Regions from separate parts of the Janthinobacterium goodfellowi genome, predicted to be linked through region 2. Evidence: predicted binding sites of a transcription regulator. Region 2 holds the regulator's gene; each other region holds the start of a gene.

Region 1 (4,423 bases), on a different contig from region 2:
ACCCGTATTGAGGCTGGCGGCGTCGGCCAGTTCGGTGCCGCCCAGGATGCCGGAGCCCAGGCTGCCGTCGGGTGCCCAGTTGAAGACGATCTGGCCATGTTCATCGATGATGGTAAACGTCAGCGCCATATTCGTGGTGGCCGCCGAGCCCGTGCCGGCCAGGGCATCGAGGTACAGCTGCATGTAGGGCAGGGCCTGGAAGTCGAAGGCCAAGGTGGCGCCCGGTTGGCCGACGACGAAATTGACGGCCATGGCCGTGCTGGAACCGTTGCGTCCCGAGGCGTCGGCGCTGCCGCCGCCCGCGAGGAAGGTTTCCGCCGCATTCACCGTATGCGTACTGGTCGAGCCCGGTGGAAAGGGCGGGATTTGCGAGGTGACGATCTGCGCCTCGCCGCGTGCAAACGAGGCCGTGCCCATGCCTTGCTGCGTAAAATCATTTTCCCCCTTGGTGACGGCGCCGCGCGTCGCTTGCGGCGCATCGATCTCGTTGCTGCCGCCGTGGATGACGCTGCTGCCGTTGAGCGTGGCGGTGGTGCGCGACAGGTCGATGTTGCTGATCAAGGTGGTGGAGCCGGTGGGATTGCTGATGACCAGGCCGAAGACGCTGGTGTACGAATAGCCATAGGCGGCGGCGCTGGCAGTGCCGCTGCCTGCCAGCAACAGCAATGCCAGCAGGACCGTTGGCAACCGGATACAAGAAAATGTAGTCATGAAAATCCTCATCTGCCGGTCGGCCGCGTTGTAAGGAAAACCGACAGGCTTGCCACATAAAAAAGGCGAGGAGACTCCCTCGCCTGTGAATCCCCCCTGTTGCCTGGTTCAGGCGGCAATCTTGCGGCGGCGGGCATAGCCCAGGCCAGCCAGGCCCAGGCCCAGCAAAGCGAGCGTGCCCGGTTCGGGTGTCGCCGCCTGTTTCACCAGGTCCACGCTTTCCACCGCATTCAAGGTCAAGGTGTAGTTGCCGGCCGTTAAAGCATTGCTGACGGCGCTGAAGTTGCTGCCGCAGCCCGTGCCCACGCCCGTGCCCGCGGGCGTGCCGCAGCCGGATGGGTCATAGGTGAACAGGTTGCCGCGCGTCAGGAAATTGGTCGCCAGGCTGGTGTTCAGGTTGGCGCCATCGGTGTTTTCCGTGCCGCCGAAGATGCCCGAGCCGATCACGCCATCGGGCGTCCAGTTGAAGACGGTCGCGCCATTGGCATCGGTGATGGTGAAGGTGACCACCAGGTTGGCCGTCGCCGTGGACAGCACGCCCACGGTGCTTTGCAGGAAGACTTGCATGAAGGGCGATGCCAGGAAGTCAAAGCTCAGCGTCGCCGTGGGTGAGCCGACGACGAAATCGACGGAGAAGCCCGTGGTCGAACCGTTGCGCCCGGACGCATCGGCCGTGCCGGCAGGCCCGTCCAGGTGGGCTTCGGCGACGTTGACGGCCTGGGTGGAGGTGGAGCCGGGCGGGAACGAGGGGAACTGCGTGCTGACGATCTGCGCATCGCCGCGCGAGTAGTTGCCGGCGGGGCCTTGCTGCGTGAAGTCGTTCTCGCCCTTGGTCACGGCGCCGACGTTGGCGCGCGGCGCGTCGAGCGAGCCCGCGCCGCCGTTGATGACGCTCACGCCGTTCAGGGTGGCCGTGCTGCGCGAGATGGTGGTGCTGTTGGCCACCGTGATCTGGCCCGTCGGCACGGCGATCACCAGGCCGAAGATATTGTTGTAGGAATAGCCGTAGGCGCCCGCTTGTGCGCTACCGGCCGCGCACAGCATGGCCAGTGTCGCAACCGCCGGGAGCAGTTTCAGTTTAGAAAGTTTCATGTCATTCACCTCGTGGTTGAGTGAGTTTGGAAGTCTTGCCTGAGTCCTGTCGGCAGGTGCTCATGGCCAGTACCTAGCGACTTCCATGCCAACGCATGAGGTTCTTTTGAAATCAATGACTTGGCGTGCTTGTGTTGACGTGGTGCAGGTGTTGCCGGATGCGGTGTAAGAAAAACCGACGCCGCCGCTCAACGCGGCCCGTCTTGCGGCAAGGAGCCCAGCAGGGCGTGCAGATGGGGCAGCAGGCGTTGCCCTGGCACATAGTCGCGCATGGCCGTGGCCAGTTGGCGCGCCGCCAGCCTGGCCCGGCCATCGTCGAGCATGCGCGTGGCGGCATGGCGCAGGGTGGTTTCCTGGAAACGGTCGGCGCGCAGCAGCAGTCCTGCGCCAGCGCCCGCGATGCCGTGCATGTTGAGGAATTGATCGAGGTTGCCGGCGATGCCAATGACGGGCACGCCCGCCGTCAGCGCCTGCTGGCTGGTGGGGCTGCCGCCGTTGCAGATCACCAGGCTGGCGCGGCGGGCGGCCGCGTCGCCAGGTAAAAAGGGCGCGACATAGGCATTCGGCGGCACGGCATCGACGCGGATGGTGCCGGCCGTGGCCGCCAGCACGGTGACGGGCAGGGGCGCCAGCGCGCGCAGCACGTGCGGCAGCAATTGCCCCTGGCCCGAGCTGCCCAGGGTGACATAGATGATGGGGCGTCCGCTGCTCAGTTCCGGGCGCTGCCACCAGTCCGGCAAGTCGAGCGGCGGCGCCCAGATGACGGGGCCCAGGTAGTCGTGCGTGGGCGGCATGGCGTGCGGCGGGAACAGTTGCGGAATATCCGCGTACAAGGTGCGGTCGGCATCGGTGTAGATGCGCCGCAGGTCGCCGCCCAGTGAGGGCAGGCCATGGCGGCGGCGCACGCGGTTCAGGGGCACGGCGTGCGAGGCGAAGGCCAGCGGGCGGATCAGGCGGAACAGGGGATCGGCCAGCCAGATGGGCAGCACGCTCGTCAGGGGCAGGCTGGGCACCGTGTAGTGCTGGCGCACCCAGGGACTCCAGTAGGCGTTGCTGAGGGTGATGTAGGGAATGCGCTGCAGGCGCGCGCTGACGGACAGCGACAGGCGGAAGTCGCCGATCACCAGGTCGGGCTGGACGGCATTAAGCAGGCGCAAGTCGTCTTCCACGTACGCGTGCAGGGTGCTTTCCGTGTAGACGGGCTTGCCGTGGGCCAGCGCTTGCAGGAATTGCAGCGACGAAATGCTGTCGATGCGCCAGCGCCGGAAGGCGACTTGCTTGAAACAAAAATCATAGCCATCGGCGCAGGCAAAATGCACTTCGTACTCTTCCTCGGCCAGGCCCTGGGCCAGGCTCAGGGGGCGGCCAACATGGGCCAGGGTCACTGCCTCGGCCATGAATAAGATTTTCTTGCGCGCCATCGTGTGGGGATCGCTTGCACTCGTATCGTAGGGGATGCTTCTCAAGTTGGAGCGGCGCCGCGCCGTTTAGTTCCCGAGGCATGCCACAGGCGGGCGCCGGGCATTTGCGGCATCGGCTACAGTGGGGCAAAAGGAGGCCACCATGCAGCCACGATTCCGTCTTGCCCCGCTGCGTGCGCACAGCACGCCCGAACCCGATATGCCGCCACCGCCGGAAGGCGATCCTCTCGCGCCGCCGCCGGAACAGCCGCCGCACATCGACCCCGTGCCGGTCGAGGAGCCGACGCCGCCGCCACCGCCCGTCAAGATGGGATAAGCGGCAGGCTGCGTGCCGCGCCAGCTGCCGCCGTGTGGTTTATTTCCAGTCGGAAATGGAACCCATGCGTGGCGGTATCGCCACGCCATTTAAACAACAAAAACACTAATAAATGTTGCCGAGTGGATACAAATCAAGCACGAACTGCCGAGTGTCATGCGGCCGTCACGATTCTGTTCTTATAATGAGACATCATAAAAATTCTTGTACAGGAGACCATCATGGGCAATTCCTTGCATAACAAAATCTACCTGGGCCGTCGCCCTGTGATCACCAGCAAGAACCTCGCAGCGCTGGCACTGGCGGGCGCCGTGGCTGGCTGCGGCCTGGCCTGGCTGCTGCTGCGCAGCTACAAATAAGCGCCGTCTTGCCCGTGTTTCAGCCGCCTGGCCGCATGGCGGGCGGCGGCAGATTCACGTTGCCTGTTGCCGATGCGCAGCGGGGCGCGTACCATGGGGGCCGAACACCTGGCCTTTTATGGAAAAGCAATGAAGAACGAGAAATTAACAACCGATGAATATGACGCGCTGGAGCAAGTTGCACGCGGCATCAAGACCGAGCGCCCCAGCGCTTGCGTTGCCCGCAATGCCAAGCGCCTGTCCGGCCTGAAGCTGCTCAGCTATGCACGCGATGGCCGTCTGTCCATCACCGACAAGGCGCAACAACTGCTGTTCCTGCGCCGCTGCATCATGGGCTTGCGCGCCGTGGCCGCCGATCCGCTGACCAAGCTGGACACGGAAGTGGCATATTTCCTGGGCAAGAAAGCCCACATCGTGGCGCGCGCCGAAGGCGAGGGCCACGATATTTCCGACAAGGGCCGCGAATCGCTGGCCGACATCGACACCCTGGGACTGTAACAGCCTGTCCCGGTAACCGGCCCCAG
Region 2 (4,423 bases):
CGCCTCGGGCAGATACACATCGGCCAGGCCCGTGTACAGGGCGTCGGCCGCATTGATCGTCAAGCCCGTCAAGCCCAGGTACAGGCCCAGCTGGCCGGCCAGGCGGGACAAAAAGTAACTGCCGCCCACGTCGGGGAACAGGCCGATATTGACTTCCGGCATGGCCATGCGCGTGCGGCCCGTGACGATGCGCAGGCGGTTGCCGGGCCCCGCTTGCGCCACGCCCATGCCGCCGCCCATCACCACGCCATCCATGACGGCGATATACGGTTTCGGATAAAAATGGATCAAATGATTTAAAGCGTATTCTTCCGTAAAGAAATCTTCCAGCAGGGCGCTGCCGCCCTGGGGCGTGGCCAGGCCCGCATCGTAAAAGAAACGGATGTCGCCGCCCGCGCACAGGGCTTTTTCGCTGCTGGAGCGGATCACGACGGCATCCACCTGAGGGTCGTCGCGCCAGGCCAGCAAGGCCGCGCTCAGGGCCCGCACCATCTCCAGGGACAGGGAATTCAATGCTTTCGGACGGTCGAGCACGATGTGGCCCGTGCGGTGGCGGATGGAGGTCTGGACGAAGTCGCTCATGGCAGGCAGGAAAGAAGTGAAAGTGCCAACATTTTAGCGCCTGCGCGGGGAACATTGCGTTCGACAGCTACGGGCGCAAAAAAGGGCGCAATGTGCGCCCTTAGTTGATCACAACCGGTTGAAAGTCGCAGGCCGTAGAACACGTGGAAAAACCGTAGCGAGCGGATGTGAGTTGTGGCTGAGAAGCGGAGCTGTGCATATGCACAGTGAGCATCGGAGGCCGCAAATCGCGACGCGCAGTAGGTTTTTGGGTGTTCTTAGGCGGCGGCGAATTCTTCTTCCGAGTTGTCTGGCAGATGTTTGATCGCCTCTTTACCGTGCCCTTGCACTTTGGTTTTGTATTTCATCACTTGCCTATCGAGCTTGTCGATCAGGGCATCGATCGCGGCATACAGGTCTTGCGCCAGGCTTTCCACATAGACGGTTTTGCCACTCAGACGCAGGTTGACTTCGGCCTTTTGACGTTTTTCTTTCTCTTTGAGGTTATCCACGGTCAGAATCACGGCGATATCGATGACTTGATCGAAATGACGTTTCACGCGCTCCAGCTTCGTTTGTACGTATTCACGGATGGCTGGTGTCACTTCGAGATGATGTCCGCTGATGGTGAGATTCATACACACTCCTAAAGATGATCGGGTTCGTGCGGTCCATCCTATCCGGCCCGCAGAGGAACCGAAAAAAACTTACAAACACTTACGCAGGCTCACTGGCGGAATTTTCAACGCTTCCCGGTATTTGGCAACAGTACGTCGCGCAATCACCATGCCTTGTTCCCCCAGCATGTCCGCAATCTTACTGTCGGATAAAGGATTTTTAGGGTCTTCTGCTCCTGTCAGTTGCACGATCAATGCCCGTATCGCCGTCGATGACGCTTCGCCCCCCGCTTCGGTGGCGACGTGGCTACCAAAGAAATATTTCAACTCGAACATGCCGTGCGGGGTCAGCATGTACTTTTGAGTTGTTACCCGCGAGATAGTACTCTCGTGTAAACCCAGTGTATCAGCTATTTCACGGAGCACAAGGGGGCGCATGGCAACGGCTCCATGCGAGAAAAAGTTCTTTTGTCTTTCTACTATCGCCTGCGCCACGCGCAGGATCGTGTCGAAGCGCTGGCGCATATTCTTGATCAGCCACTTGGCTTCCTGCAACTGTGCGCCCATGGCGCCCTCGCCCTTGCCCTGCTTGAGCAAGTTGGCGTACATGGCGTTGACGCGCAGGCGCGGCATGACGTCGTTGTTCAGGGTGACTTGCCAGCCATTGCGCGCGCGCTTGACGACGACGTCGGGCACCACGTAATCGGACACGTCCGAGGCGAACACGGCGCCCGGGTGCGGATTGCACTGGCGAATCACCGTCTGCGCCTCGCGCAAGTCTTCATCGTCGCAATCGAGGGCTTTTTTCAGCTTGTTGAAATCGCGCTGGGCAAACCAGGCCAGGTGCTTTTCCACGATGACGAGGGCCATGCGCCGCGTCACCATGGCGACGTGCGGCAAGCGCTTGATCTGCAGCGCCAGGCATTCGGACGCGTTGCGCGCACCCACGCCGGGCGGATCGAAACTTTGCAGCAGCGACAAGGCCGTGCGCATCTCGTCGGCGTCGATTTCCAGCTCTTCCGGCAGGCGCGCCAGGATGTCGTCGAGCGACTCTTCCAGGTAGCCATTGTCGTCGAGCGCGTCGATGATCAGCTCGACCAGCGCGCGGTCGCGCAACTCGAGCACCGTCACGCGCATCTGCTCCATCAGGTGTTCGCGCAGGGTGCAGTGATGGGCCTCCAATTGCGGACGGGAATCTTCGTCGTCGGGCGCCTTGCCCCGGCTCGCCTCGCTCCAGTCGCTGTCGCCGCCATCCGCGGCGGCCGGGCCTTCGCCCGCCTCGCCGTCAAACGTTTCCGCTTCGGCCGGCGCCGCGGGCGCCTCCTGGCCTGGCGGCTGGGGCGGCGCTTCGGCCGGCGCGGCCGTGGAACTCAGGGCGCCGTCGGACAGCAGGCGCAGCGAACGGTCGAGCGGGTCGTCGAGGCGCTCGAGCAGAGGGTTGTCCGTCAGCAACTGCTCGAGTTCCTGGTGCAGTTCCAGGGTCGACAATTGCAACAGGCGTATCGATTGCTGCAACTGCGGCGTCAGTGCCAGATGCTGCGAAGTGCGCAGCTGCAATGATTGTTTCATTGGCTCACATGCGGAAGTGTTCGCCCAGATAGACCCGGCGTACCGACTCGTTCGCGATGATGTCGTCGGGGCGTCCCGACGCCAGCACCGAGCCCTGGTTGATGATGTAGGCACGGTCGCAAATACCCAGCGTCTCGCGCACATTATGATCGGTGATCAGCACGCCGATATTGCGCTCCTTCAAGAAACGCACGATGCGCTGGATCTCGATCACGGCGATCGGATCGACGCCGGCGAACGGCTCGTCGAGCAGCACGAAACGGGGATCGGTGGCCAGCGCGCGGGCGATTTCCACGCGGCGGCGCTCGCCGCCAGACAGGGACAGGGCCTGGTTCTCGCGCAGCTTTTCGATCTGCAGGTCGGCCAGCAGTTTGTCCAGGCGTTCCTCGATCTCGGCCTTCTTCAGCGGGCGGCCTTCGACGGTCTGGATTTCCAGCACGGCGCGGATATTGTCTTCCACCGTCAGCTTGCGGAACACGGACGCTTCCTGCGGCAGATAGGACAGGCCCATCTGCGCGCGGCGGTGGATGGGCAGGCTGGAAATATCCACGCCGCTGATGTCGATGCTGCCGCCGTCCGACGGCACCAGGCCGACGATCATGTAGAACGAGGTGGTCTTGCCGGCGCCGTTCGGGCCCAGCAGTCCCACCACTTCGCCGCATTCGACTTGCAGCGAGACATCATGCACGACTTGCCGCTTGCCATAGGTTTTCTGCAGCCCGCGAACGATCAGGGTGCTGCCGCAACGAGTATTGTCCATTATTTCGTTCCTGGCGCAGGCGTGGCCGGCGCTTTCTCCGCCGCGGGCGCCTTGGTCTTCGGCTGGATCACCATGCGCACGCTGCCGCCGTCGGGGGTGCTGGTGCCGCTGTTGGAATTTTCCATCGCAAACACTTCCTTGCGGCTGTCATACGAGATGAAGGCGCCATTGGCCACGTCGGTCACTTTCGTGCCTTCCAGGCGCGTCAGCTTGGCCCTGGTAAACAGTTTCACCACTTCCGTCTTGTTGTCGTATTCCACGCGCTCCGCTTCGCCTTCGACCCACAGGTCGCCCGCGCCATCGCGCTTCTGGCGGAAGGTGGCCAGCTTGCCGGGATCGGCCCAGAAAGTAATGAACTGGTAGCCTTGCGGGTCTTCCGTGATCAGGGCCCGGCCCGCCTTCATGGTCAGGGTGCCTTTCACCAGCACGACATCGCCCGTCAGGGTACGAATCTGCTTGACGTCATCGACGTGGCCGCTGCGCGCCGTGATGACGGCTTCCTTCTCGGAATCGGCCTTCTCGGCATGCGCCACGCCCATGATGGCCAGAGAAAATACGCTCAACAGCAAGATGTTCTTCATAGTATGGTTTCCTTGTTTCATTCTGTCATTTTGCCGCCGCGGCCGGACGCGGTTTCGGCGGGAGGACCATGCGCAGCGCATTCTGCACTTCCACCACGCCGGTGGCGTTATTGGCCTTCATGCCGATGCCATTGATGCGCGAGGCGCCCGTCAGGATATCGACAGGCACGTCCGTTTCCATTCTTTCCTCGTCCGGGAACACCGTCAGCGCTTCCGTCTTCACCGTCAGGTTCTGCGCCTTCGGACTGGCCACGCGGTCGATGACGACCTTGCGGTGCAGTTGCAGCCGGGTGTTGTCCTGGTCGATATGCGCCAGTTCCGCATTCATGTTCAGC
Region 3 (4,423 bases), 250 kb from region 2:
CGCAGTTTTTGCCGACTTAGCTCATTTGGTAGAGCAGTTGATTTGTAATCATCAGGTGGCCAGTTCGAAACCGGCAGTCGGCACCAGAATATCAAGGGCTTACAGAGATGTAAGCCCTTTTTTCTTTTTCCCGCTTGCGTGACGCATTGCTGCGCCGCGCAATGACTATCAGCACGTTTAGGCGCAAGATGAGCACGTGCCTGCGCAAAGCAGGCTCCCGATGTCTGGCTTGCCTACCTGGGGAAATATCATGTCCGCACACACTTACAAGCTGATCGAACTGGTGGGAACGTCGACCGAGAGCAGCGATCAGGCGATACGCGATGCCATTGCCAAGGCGGCGCTGACGGTCAAGCACATGGACTGGTATGAAGTGACGGAATCGCGCGGCCATATCGTCGATGGCAAGGTGGCGCACTTCCAGGTCACGCTGAAGGTCGGCTTCCGGCTCGAATAAGTTCAGACGGCGCGTTCAGCGCCGTCCAGGCACGCCCCGGCTCTCCAGCCACTCCCGGCCGCCGGCTTCCAGCGCGGTCTCGATCACCTTGTCCGGCAAGCTGTAGACGGTCGCCCAGCTGGCACGGCCGTCCTGCGTGTTCGCGGGAAAGCTGTGCGTCTCGATGGGCCAGTGGTATTTGCGTTTCAGCGCTTTCACGATGGCGGCCAGCGAGACGCGGCCTTGCAGCGGCTCGGCGCCGGACTGGTCGCGGTTCGACAGCAGCACGGCCAGGACCTGGCCGCGGCCCGTGCGCGCGCCGGGGAAGGTGGGGGTTTTGTTTGCCATGGCCTATTTTACCGGGCGAGGTGCGATGTGCCGCACCTTTGATCTGGCGCAAGCGCCGCAGCGGCGTTGCGGCCACGATGACCATTTCGCCAGGCGTGCCAGCACCCCTCCTGCAGCCTGGGCTTGATACAGGGGGTACAGGAGAACATCATGCACAGCCTGAACATCCACGCCATGCAATGGCAGCCCGTCGCCGATATTTCCGCCGTCGATCCGCTGCGGCCCGACGACCTGGCCTGCTTTCGCGAACTGCGCGACGTGCTGCAGCGCTATGGCGCGCTCGACCGCTTCGGCATTTCCCTGATCCACCGCCATTTCGACATCGCCGACGACGAAGAGCTGATGGAGTATACGGATGTCGAACACCGAACGCTGACGGTGAAACCTGTCAAGAAAAGCGACATCGACTGGCAGCACACGACGATTACCAACTGGAAACTGACGGAAGGCGAGGAAGTGGCGCGCATCGGTTGCGGCTGCGCGCGCAATTCGGGCGGCCACCTGGGCTATCACCGAGGCACCTGAGGCTGGCCGATACCGCCCGCCAGGCGGCGTCGGCCTTTCTTACACTTTGCCATTTCCAGCTCAGCTCGCTTTGCGCAAGTGTTTGATTCGATGTGATTTTTTTGTGTGGCACGCAAGCTGCTTATCACTGTCTACGAAATGAATCCAGGCAAGTCATTCTGGATTCTCTGTCCCCCGGATTTTCCGAGACTGACTACGATAAGAGGCTGCGATGAACGTCGATCACACACGAAACAAGACCTTGGGCTGGCTGGGTGCGCTGGCGGCGGCCAGCCTGCTGGCCAGCGGCCAGGCGCAGGCCGGCGCGTACGGCTTGGCCGTCAACGAATTGAACAATTTCCGCATCACCACCAGTGCCGGCACGCTGTCGCTGGCCGGCGCCAACCGCAACGCCAGCGACAGCGCCTTCTTCGAGGGCGGCGTGGCCGTCAATCCGCGCGCCGTCAATACGGGCCCGGCCGCCAATGCCGACGTGCTGCAAGTGTGTTCGGGCGGCGGCTGCAGCGGCTTGCCGCAAAACCACTACGCACCGAGTCCCAGTGCCACCCTGGAATTCGCGCGCGGCGATGCGCATGCCTTCGGCAATATGCTCAATGGCGGCGCCACCGTGCGCGCCGTGGCCGAAGCACAGCGCAACTCGATCGGCGCCGCCACGGCCACGGCCGGCGACACCCTCACCGGCTCCGTCAACCTGACGCTGTCGAGCGCCGGCTTCATCACCTTCAGCTTCATGGGACGGCGCGACCTGCGCACCAACGTGACGACCATGGGCGACAAGTCGAGCGTGTCGATCATGGATATTTTCAATATCTCATGCAATACCGCCAGCCCCGTCGGCTGCCTGTCGAATGCGAATGCCGATGGCGTGATCTTCCAGTTCGCGCCCGATGGCAATGCCAGCAATGGCAGCGACATCAACGGCAACCATACGGTCGGCAGCCTCGATCCGTTCAGCCTGAACATGACGAGCGGCACCAACGACCCGGCCACCGGGCGCACCTTCACGAATGACTTCGCGATGTTTTCCCTGACCTCGAATTTCGCCCTGCCCGCCGGCAGCTACACCCTGAATTTTTCCAAGTCCACGCGCACCGATATCGTCGTCATCGATCCGCCGCTGGCGGTACCGGAACCGGGCACGCTGTTCCTGTTGGGCACGGGACTGGCCGGCCTCGCCTTTACGCGCCGCCGCCGGCAGCAATAAACACCGGCACGTGAAAAACACGCGGCGCCCGCCAAGGCGCCGCGTGTTTTTTTATGCCCGCCGATGCGTGTTAGCCGAGCCGTGCCAGCGCCCGGCGGGCCAGCTGCAATTGCTGCAGATAATAGCGGTGCAACATGGCCGGGTCGCTCAGGTCGCGCCCCAGTACCAGGCGCAGCTCGCTGGCAGGGCAGTCGGCGGCCTGGATCTGCACCTGGGTCTGCACCTGCGTTCCCAGCTGGCGGGCCAGCTGGCGCGCCGCCTGCTCCTGCGCGGGCCGGTATTCGACGCGCGTGCGCGCCACCTGGAAGCTGCCTGCATTGGCCAGGCGCACCACCTGCACGGGCGTGCCGGCCAGGCTGCGCGCCAGCGCGGCGGCCAGGCCAGGCACGCCGTTGCCGTTCACGATTTCCAGGCGCGGATGCGGCGCGCCGGCCACGGGCACAGGCGCCGCAGGCAGCACAGGGCCAACGGGCAGGCTGCGCACCGCCGCTGGCACGCGCCGCAGCTGGGCCATGCCATCGCTCTGCGTGATCTCCACGCGCGCCATGGCGGGCGCATCCGGTACCGGCTCCGGCACCACCTTCGGCGCCGCCTCGCCACGCACGACGGCCATGTCGCGCCGCACATCGTGTTCCTGCAAGCTGGCCGCCTGGTGCCGCATGACGGCCGCGCGCTCGTGCTGTCCCAGCCGTTCCAGTACTTGCGCCAGGTGCTGCCAGGCCAGCGCATTGAGCGGATCGAGCAGGCACGCCTGTTCCAGCGCAGTCAACGCTTGCGCATCGCGGCCGCTTAAATAATAGGCATGGCCGAGATTGCTGAACAGATAGGCCTGCTGCGGCTGCGGCGTGCCCGTTTCCTGCGTCAGCGCCTGCCACTGGGCGATGGCGGCAGCGTGCTCGCCGCGCTGCGCGTGCAGCACGGCCAGGCCGTTGCGCGCGTTCACGTGGCGCGGCGCATGGCGCAGCGCTTGCTCATAGGCCGCTTGCGCCGCAGGCAGGTCGCCCCGTTCGAAATGCTGGCGTCCCGCCGCATAGGCGGCATCGGCGTCAGGCCACTGCGGCCCCGGTGCATGGGCCAGCTGCGTGGTACAGGCGGCCAGTCCCAGGCAGGCGCAGGCGGCGGCCAGGCGGGAAAGCGTCAAGCGCATGGTGACTCCTTTCAGCGGCTGGCCATGGCCGGCACGAGCACGCGATAGACTTCGATCACGGCCGGCCCCATGAGCACCAGCATCAGGGTGGGAAAGACGCAAAAGATCAGCGGGAACAGCAGTTTTAACGCGATCTTCGCTGCCGCCTCCTCGGCCAGCAGGCTGCGCTTGCCGCGCAGGTTTTCCGAATGCACGCGCAGCGAATCGCCCATGCTGGTGCCGAAGCGTTCCGATTGAATCAGCATGGCGACCAGGGTGTCGACGTCTTCCACGCCGCTGCGCAGGGCCAGGTTGCGCAGTGCCTTTTCCTTGGAAAAGCCGGCGCGCATTTCCATCAGCACCAGTTGCAATTCCTGCGCCAGCACCACGCTCTTGATGTGGATTTCGCCCGACACCTTCACCAGCGCGCGCTCCAGGCTCAGGCCCGCTTCCACGCAGACGGTCAGCAAGTCGAGCGCATCGGGGATGTTTTCAAAGATGTCGCGCTGGCGCCGCTTGGCCGTGCCGGCCAGCACCAGGTTGGGCAGGTAATAGCCGACGGTGGCGCTGACGCACAGCAGCAGCAACAGCACGCTGCGCAGCTGCGCCGCCATGGCGCTGGCCGCATACAAGCCCAGCACGGTGGGAAACAGCAGGGCCAGCACGGTTTTCGCGGCAAAGTACAGGGCCGGCGCGCTCGCCTGGCGCCAGCCCGCGTTCATGAAGCGCGTGCGCAGCGGCGAGCGCTCCCAGCCCTCTTCCGGCAGCGACAGCTTGCTGAACG
Region 4 (4,423 bases), on a different contig from region 2:
GCGTGCGCGCCTGTGCCAACGGCCGGATTTGGGCGACAATGCCCGCATGAAACTCCCTTCCCTCCTGTTATTGCTCTGCCTATCCCTGCCCGCCGCTGCCCAAAAGCAGGCCGGATGCCCGTATGCCGCCTGGAAAAGCGGTTTCAAGGGCGATGCGCGGGCGCAAGCCACGTGCCTGCTGCGCCCTGTGAAACTGTATGCGCGCCTGGGCGACAGCGCGCCGCTGCCGGCCTTTCTTGCCGCCCACGTCGGCCAGCGCACGGGCATCTCCCCCGTCGCCCTGCGCGCCTGGCTGGCGCAGCAAGACATCGCCGAGGCGGACGCGGGCGGCGCCGTCGATGCACCGCTGTCGCGCGCCGTGGGCCGGCTGGCCGCGCCGATGGCCCGCTATTTCGTCATCCACGACACCAGCTACCCGAATTTCTTGTTAGAAACCATTCCTGCTCACATCAACGACGCCAGCTGGGATTTCAACGATTTCACTATACGTAACCCCGCGCTGGGCGACGGTCCGAAAGGCCATGTCTACGTGAACCGCCTCGGCGATTCCCTGGCCGTGCGCGACTTCGGCACGGCCGGCTACGCCAGCAAGCTGGAAAAGGACAAGCCGTCGCTGACGGGCCTGTTCCTGCACGTGGAACTGGTGCAGCCGCGCCGCTCCGTGCCCGGCGGCGGCAAGGGCAACGACGGGCTGGCGCCCGATCCTGGCTTTACGCCCGCGCAATACGAGCGGCTGGCCCTGCTGTACATCGCCGCCAGCGTGCGCAAGGGCACGTGGCTGATCCCCGCCTTCCACGCCGTGCTCGATACGGGCTTTGCCAACGGCCATGACGATCCGCAAAACTTTTCGCTGGAGCAATGGGATGCGGCCCTCAGCCATTTGAGCGCCGTCATTGCGGGCGCCCACGCGCCACATTGAACACCACCTAAGCGCCGATTTGGAGGATACTGTAGCTCCCGCTTTGCATCGCGCGGATGCCGGGATGTCGATGGGGAGCCGCGATGACCTATGCCTCTGACCAGAAAATGCATGCGCTGGACATGCCCGCCCGCACGCGGCGCATCTTCAGCATGCGCGATGCCGTGCTGACGCAGTGGGAACACGAGGTGCGCGCCAAGGTCCGCGGCGCCGACGCCTTGCTGACGCCCATCCTCATCAACACCTTGCCCGCCTTCTTCGACAACCTGGCCGAAGCGCTCACGCCCGGCTACCCGCGCGACGACGCCACCAGCAACACCAACGCTCCTGCCGTGCATGGCAACGAACGGGCGCGCATGACCAGCTATGGCCCGGAACAGGTGATCCAGGAATACCAGATTTTCCGCGACTGCTTCGCCGCCGCCGCGCTGGAGGCGGGCGTGCCGCTGCGGCGCCGCGACTGGAAGGTGATCAACGCCTCGATCGATACGGGCATCCGCGAAGCCATCCTGGAATTTACCGCCATGCACGCAAGCTTTCAGCGCCGCATCGCCGCCGGCCTGTCGCACGACATGCGCAACCCCCTGTCCGTCATGCTCAACAGTGCGCAGCTGCTGCAGCGGCGCGCGCAACAGCCGGACGTGGCGGCGCTGGCGCTGAAAATTCTCGAGCACGGCAAGCGCCTCGACGACATGATCCAGGAATTGCTCGATACGCTCAGCTATCACCGGGGACAAAAGCTGCCCCTCGTCCTGCAGCGCTTCGACATACTGCCGCTGGCGCGGCAAGTGGCCGACAGCGTCAATATCGGCCATCCGGGCAAGTGCGTGGTCAGCGGCATATCCGTGACGGGCTGGTGGTGCGAAAATTCGCTGCGCCGGGCCCTGGATAACCTCGTGGGCAATGCCGTCAAGTATGGCGACGACGGTCCCATCCATATTCATATCGACAGTTTGCGCGAACGCATGATCTTGAGCGTGCACAACACGGGCAGCAACATCGCACAAGACCAGACGCAGCGCATCTTCGAATACCTGCGCCGCGAGCACGAAGGCAGCGCGCCCGGCTGGGGCATCGGCCTGCCCTTCGTGCAAAACGTGGCGGAAAGCCATGGCGGCAGCGCGCTGGTCGACAGTGCGCCGGAAACGGGCACCACGTTTACCATCGACCTGCCCGTCGACTGCCGGCCCTTCGTCACGCCGGACGCCTGATCTCGGCTGCCCTGCGCCCCATCTGCCTGCAAAATCGATGCCGTAGCGCACCAAAGCGGTGCGAATGACGGTTTTACGCCACAAAAGTGATCATTTTTTACATACTTTCGGGCGTGCGGCATTGGCACGCTTCCTGCTGAGCTATAGTCAGACACGGCTCAAGGGAAATCACAACATGGCAAATTTTTTCAATGAAATGACTGCAGATGACGTGGGTACGGACAGCAAGGTACGTGAACACTATCGTGAATTCAACAACTGGCTGGAACAGCAATCGCCCGAGACCATCGCCCGCAAGCGGGCCGAAGCCGACCTGACGTTCCGCCGCGTCGGCATCACGTTTGCCGTCTACGGCGACGATGCCGGCACGGAACGCCTGATTCCGTTCGACACCATCCCCCGCATCATCCCCGCCGCGGAATGGGCGCAGATGCAGACGGGCCTGGTGCAGCGCGTGCAAGCCTTGAACATGTTTATCCATGATATTTATCATGAGCAAAACATTATCAAGGCGGGCATCATTCCCGCCGAGCAAATCTACAAGAATGCCCAGTACCGCCCGGAAATGCAGGGCATTGCCGTCGCCTCCGACATTTACGCGCACATCGCCGGCGTCGACATCGTGCGCGCGGGCCAGGGCGAATTCTATGTGCTGGAAGACAATTTAAGGGTGCCGTCCGGCGTGTCCTACATGCTGGAAGACCGCAAGATGATGATGCGGCTGTTTCCGGAACTGTTCGCCCGCAACCGCATCGCCCCCGTCGACCATTATCCGGACATGCTGCTCGACAATCTGCGCTCCGTCGCGCCGATGGGCGTCGATGACCCGACGGTCGTCGTCATGACGCCGGGCATGTACAACTCCGCCTATTTCGAGCATGCGTTCCTGGCCCAGCAGATGGGCGTGGAACTGGTCGAAGGCAAGGATTTGTTTGTCAACGACAATTCCGTCTACATGCGCACCACGCGCGGGCCCAAGCGCGTCGACGTCATTTATCGCCGCGTCGACGACGATTTCCTCGATCCGCTGGCCTTCCGCTCCGATTCCTCGCTGGGCGTGCCGGGCCTGCTGTCCGTCTACCGCGCGGGACGGGTCACCCTGGCGAACGCCATCGGCACGGGCGTGGCCGACGACAAGTCGATCTACCCTTTCGTGCCCGACATGATCAAGTTCTACCTGTCACAGGAGCCGATCCTCAACAACGTGCCGACGTACCAGTGCCGCAAGGCGGCCGACCTGTCCTACGTGCTGGCGAATTTGCCGAAACTGGTGGTCAAGGAAGTGCATGGCGCGGGCGGCTACGGCATGCTGGTGGGCCCGGCGTCGAGCCTGGCGCAGATCGAGGACTTCCGCCAGCGCCTGCTGGCCAATCCGGACGGTTACATCGCCCAGCCGACCTTGGCCCTGTCCGCCTGCCCCACGTATGTCGAAGCCGGCATCGCGCCGCGCCACATCGATTTGCGTCCGTTCGTGCTTTCCGGCAAGACGATTTCCATGGTACCGGGCGGCCTGACCCGCGTGGCGCTCGGCGAAGGCTCGCTGGTGGTCAATTCCTCGCAGGGAGGCGGCACCAAGGATACCTGGGTACTGGAAGCCACATCCGCTTTTGCAGGAGAGAAAACATGCTGAGCCGCACTGCCGATCATTTGTTCTGGATGGCCCGCTACACGGAACGGGCGGAAAACACGGCGCGCATGCTCGACGTCAACATGCAGACGTCGATGCTGCCCCAATCCGAGCAGGACGCGGAGCAAGGCTGGCGCGCCACCCTGGGCATTTCCGAGCTGCAAAACGCGTACGACCACAAATATGGCCGCTTCCACACGCGCGACGTGCTCGACTTCATGGTGCGCGACCCGAACAACCCCTCGTCCATCCTCGCCTGCCTGACGGGCGCGCGCGAAAACGCCCGCGCCGTGCGGGGAACGTTGACGACGGAAGTGTGGGAAATCCAGAACGCCACCTGGCTCGACATGCAGAAGCGCCTGAAAAGCAATCTGCTGGAAACGGACCCCAGCGCCTTCTTCGAATGGGTCAAGTACCGCTCGCATTTGTCGCGCGGCGTGACCCTGGGCACCATGCTCAAGGACGAAGCGATTTATTTCATTCGCCTCGGCACTTTTCTCGAGCGGGCCGACAACACGGCGCGCATCCTCGACGTGAAGTTCCATGGCGCGCGCGACACCTCCAAGGACATCACGCAGCGCGACTTTTACTACTGGGCGGCTTTGCTGCGCTCCGTTTCCGGCTTCGAGATCTACCGCAAGGTGTACCGCGACGTCATCACCCCGG

The links. Region 2 encodes sigma-54, which starts transcription at its own class of promoters, with help from an activator protein. Its sites were predicted from a motif close to TGGCANGNAANCTGCTTT; they were not measured.
Region 1: ACQ4WQ_RS04715 (EDSAP-1 family PEP-CTERM protein) is a predicted target of sigma-54. The motif match lies at 1,877-1,894, and genes of this name have one in related genera.
Region 3: ACQ4WQ_RS14415 (EDSAP-1 family PEP-CTERM protein) is a predicted target of sigma-54. The motif match lies at 1,416-1,433, and genes of this name have one in related genera.
Region 4: ACQ4WQ_RS10555 (circularly permuted type 2 ATP-grasp protein) is a predicted target of sigma-54. The motif match lies at 2,253-2,270, and genes of this name have one in related genera.

What each region holds. Positions count from the first base shown of each region.
Region 1 covers NZ_JBNYXN010000001.1:1,036,377-1,040,799, forward strand. Annotated here, with positions in the region: gene ACQ4WQ_RS04710 (EDSAP-1 family PEP-CTERM protein) at 1-711, opposite strand, end outside; gene ACQ4WQ_RS04715 (EDSAP-1 family PEP-CTERM protein) at 820-1,803, opposite strand; gene ACQ4WQ_RS04720 (glycosyltransferase) at 1,992-3,200, opposite strand; gene ACQ4WQ_RS04725 (hypothetical protein) at 3,367-3,540, shown strand; gene ACQ4WQ_RS04730 (hypothetical protein) at 3,762-3,899, shown strand; gene ACQ4WQ_RS04735 (hypothetical protein) at 4,029-4,397, shown strand.
Region 2 covers NZ_JBNYXN010000003.1:194,783-199,205, forward strand. Annotated here, with positions in the region: gene ACQ4WQ_RS13270 (enoyl-CoA hydratase/isomerase family protein) at 1-582, opposite strand, end outside; gene hpf (ribosome hibernation-promoting factor, HPF/YfiA family) at 840-1,199, opposite strand; gene ACQ4WQ_RS13280 (RNA polymerase factor sigma-54) at 1,269-2,747, opposite strand; gene lptB (LPS export ABC transporter ATP-binding protein) at 2,752-3,507, opposite strand; gene lptA (lipopolysaccharide transport periplasmic protein LptA) at 3,507-4,088, opposite strand; gene lptC (LPS export ABC transporter periplasmic protein LptC) at 4,114-4,423, opposite strand, start outside.
Region 3 covers NZ_JBNYXN010000003.1:443,303-447,725, forward strand. Annotated here, with positions in the region: tRNA gene ACQ4WQ_RS14395 (tRNA-Thr) at 11-86, shown strand; gene ACQ4WQ_RS14400 (dodecin) at 251-457, shown strand; gene ACQ4WQ_RS14405 (hypothetical protein) at 473-784, opposite strand; gene ACQ4WQ_RS14410 (hypothetical protein) at 935-1,309, shown strand; gene ACQ4WQ_RS14415 (EDSAP-1 family PEP-CTERM protein) at 1,521-2,513, shown strand; gene ACQ4WQ_RS14420 (LytR C-terminal domain-containing protein) at 2,584-3,660, opposite strand; gene ACQ4WQ_RS14425 (type II secretion system F family protein) at 3,672-4,423, opposite strand, start outside.
Region 4 covers NZ_JBNYXN010000002.1:579,102-583,524, reverse strand. Annotated here, with positions in the region: gene ACQ4WQ_RS10565 (hypothetical protein) at 47-919, shown strand; gene ACQ4WQ_RS10560 (sensor histidine kinase) at 1,003-2,130, shown strand; gene ACQ4WQ_RS10555 (circularly permuted type 2 ATP-grasp protein) at 2,306-3,760, shown strand; gene ACQ4WQ_RS10550 (alpha-E domain-containing protein) at 3,754-4,423, shown strand, end outside.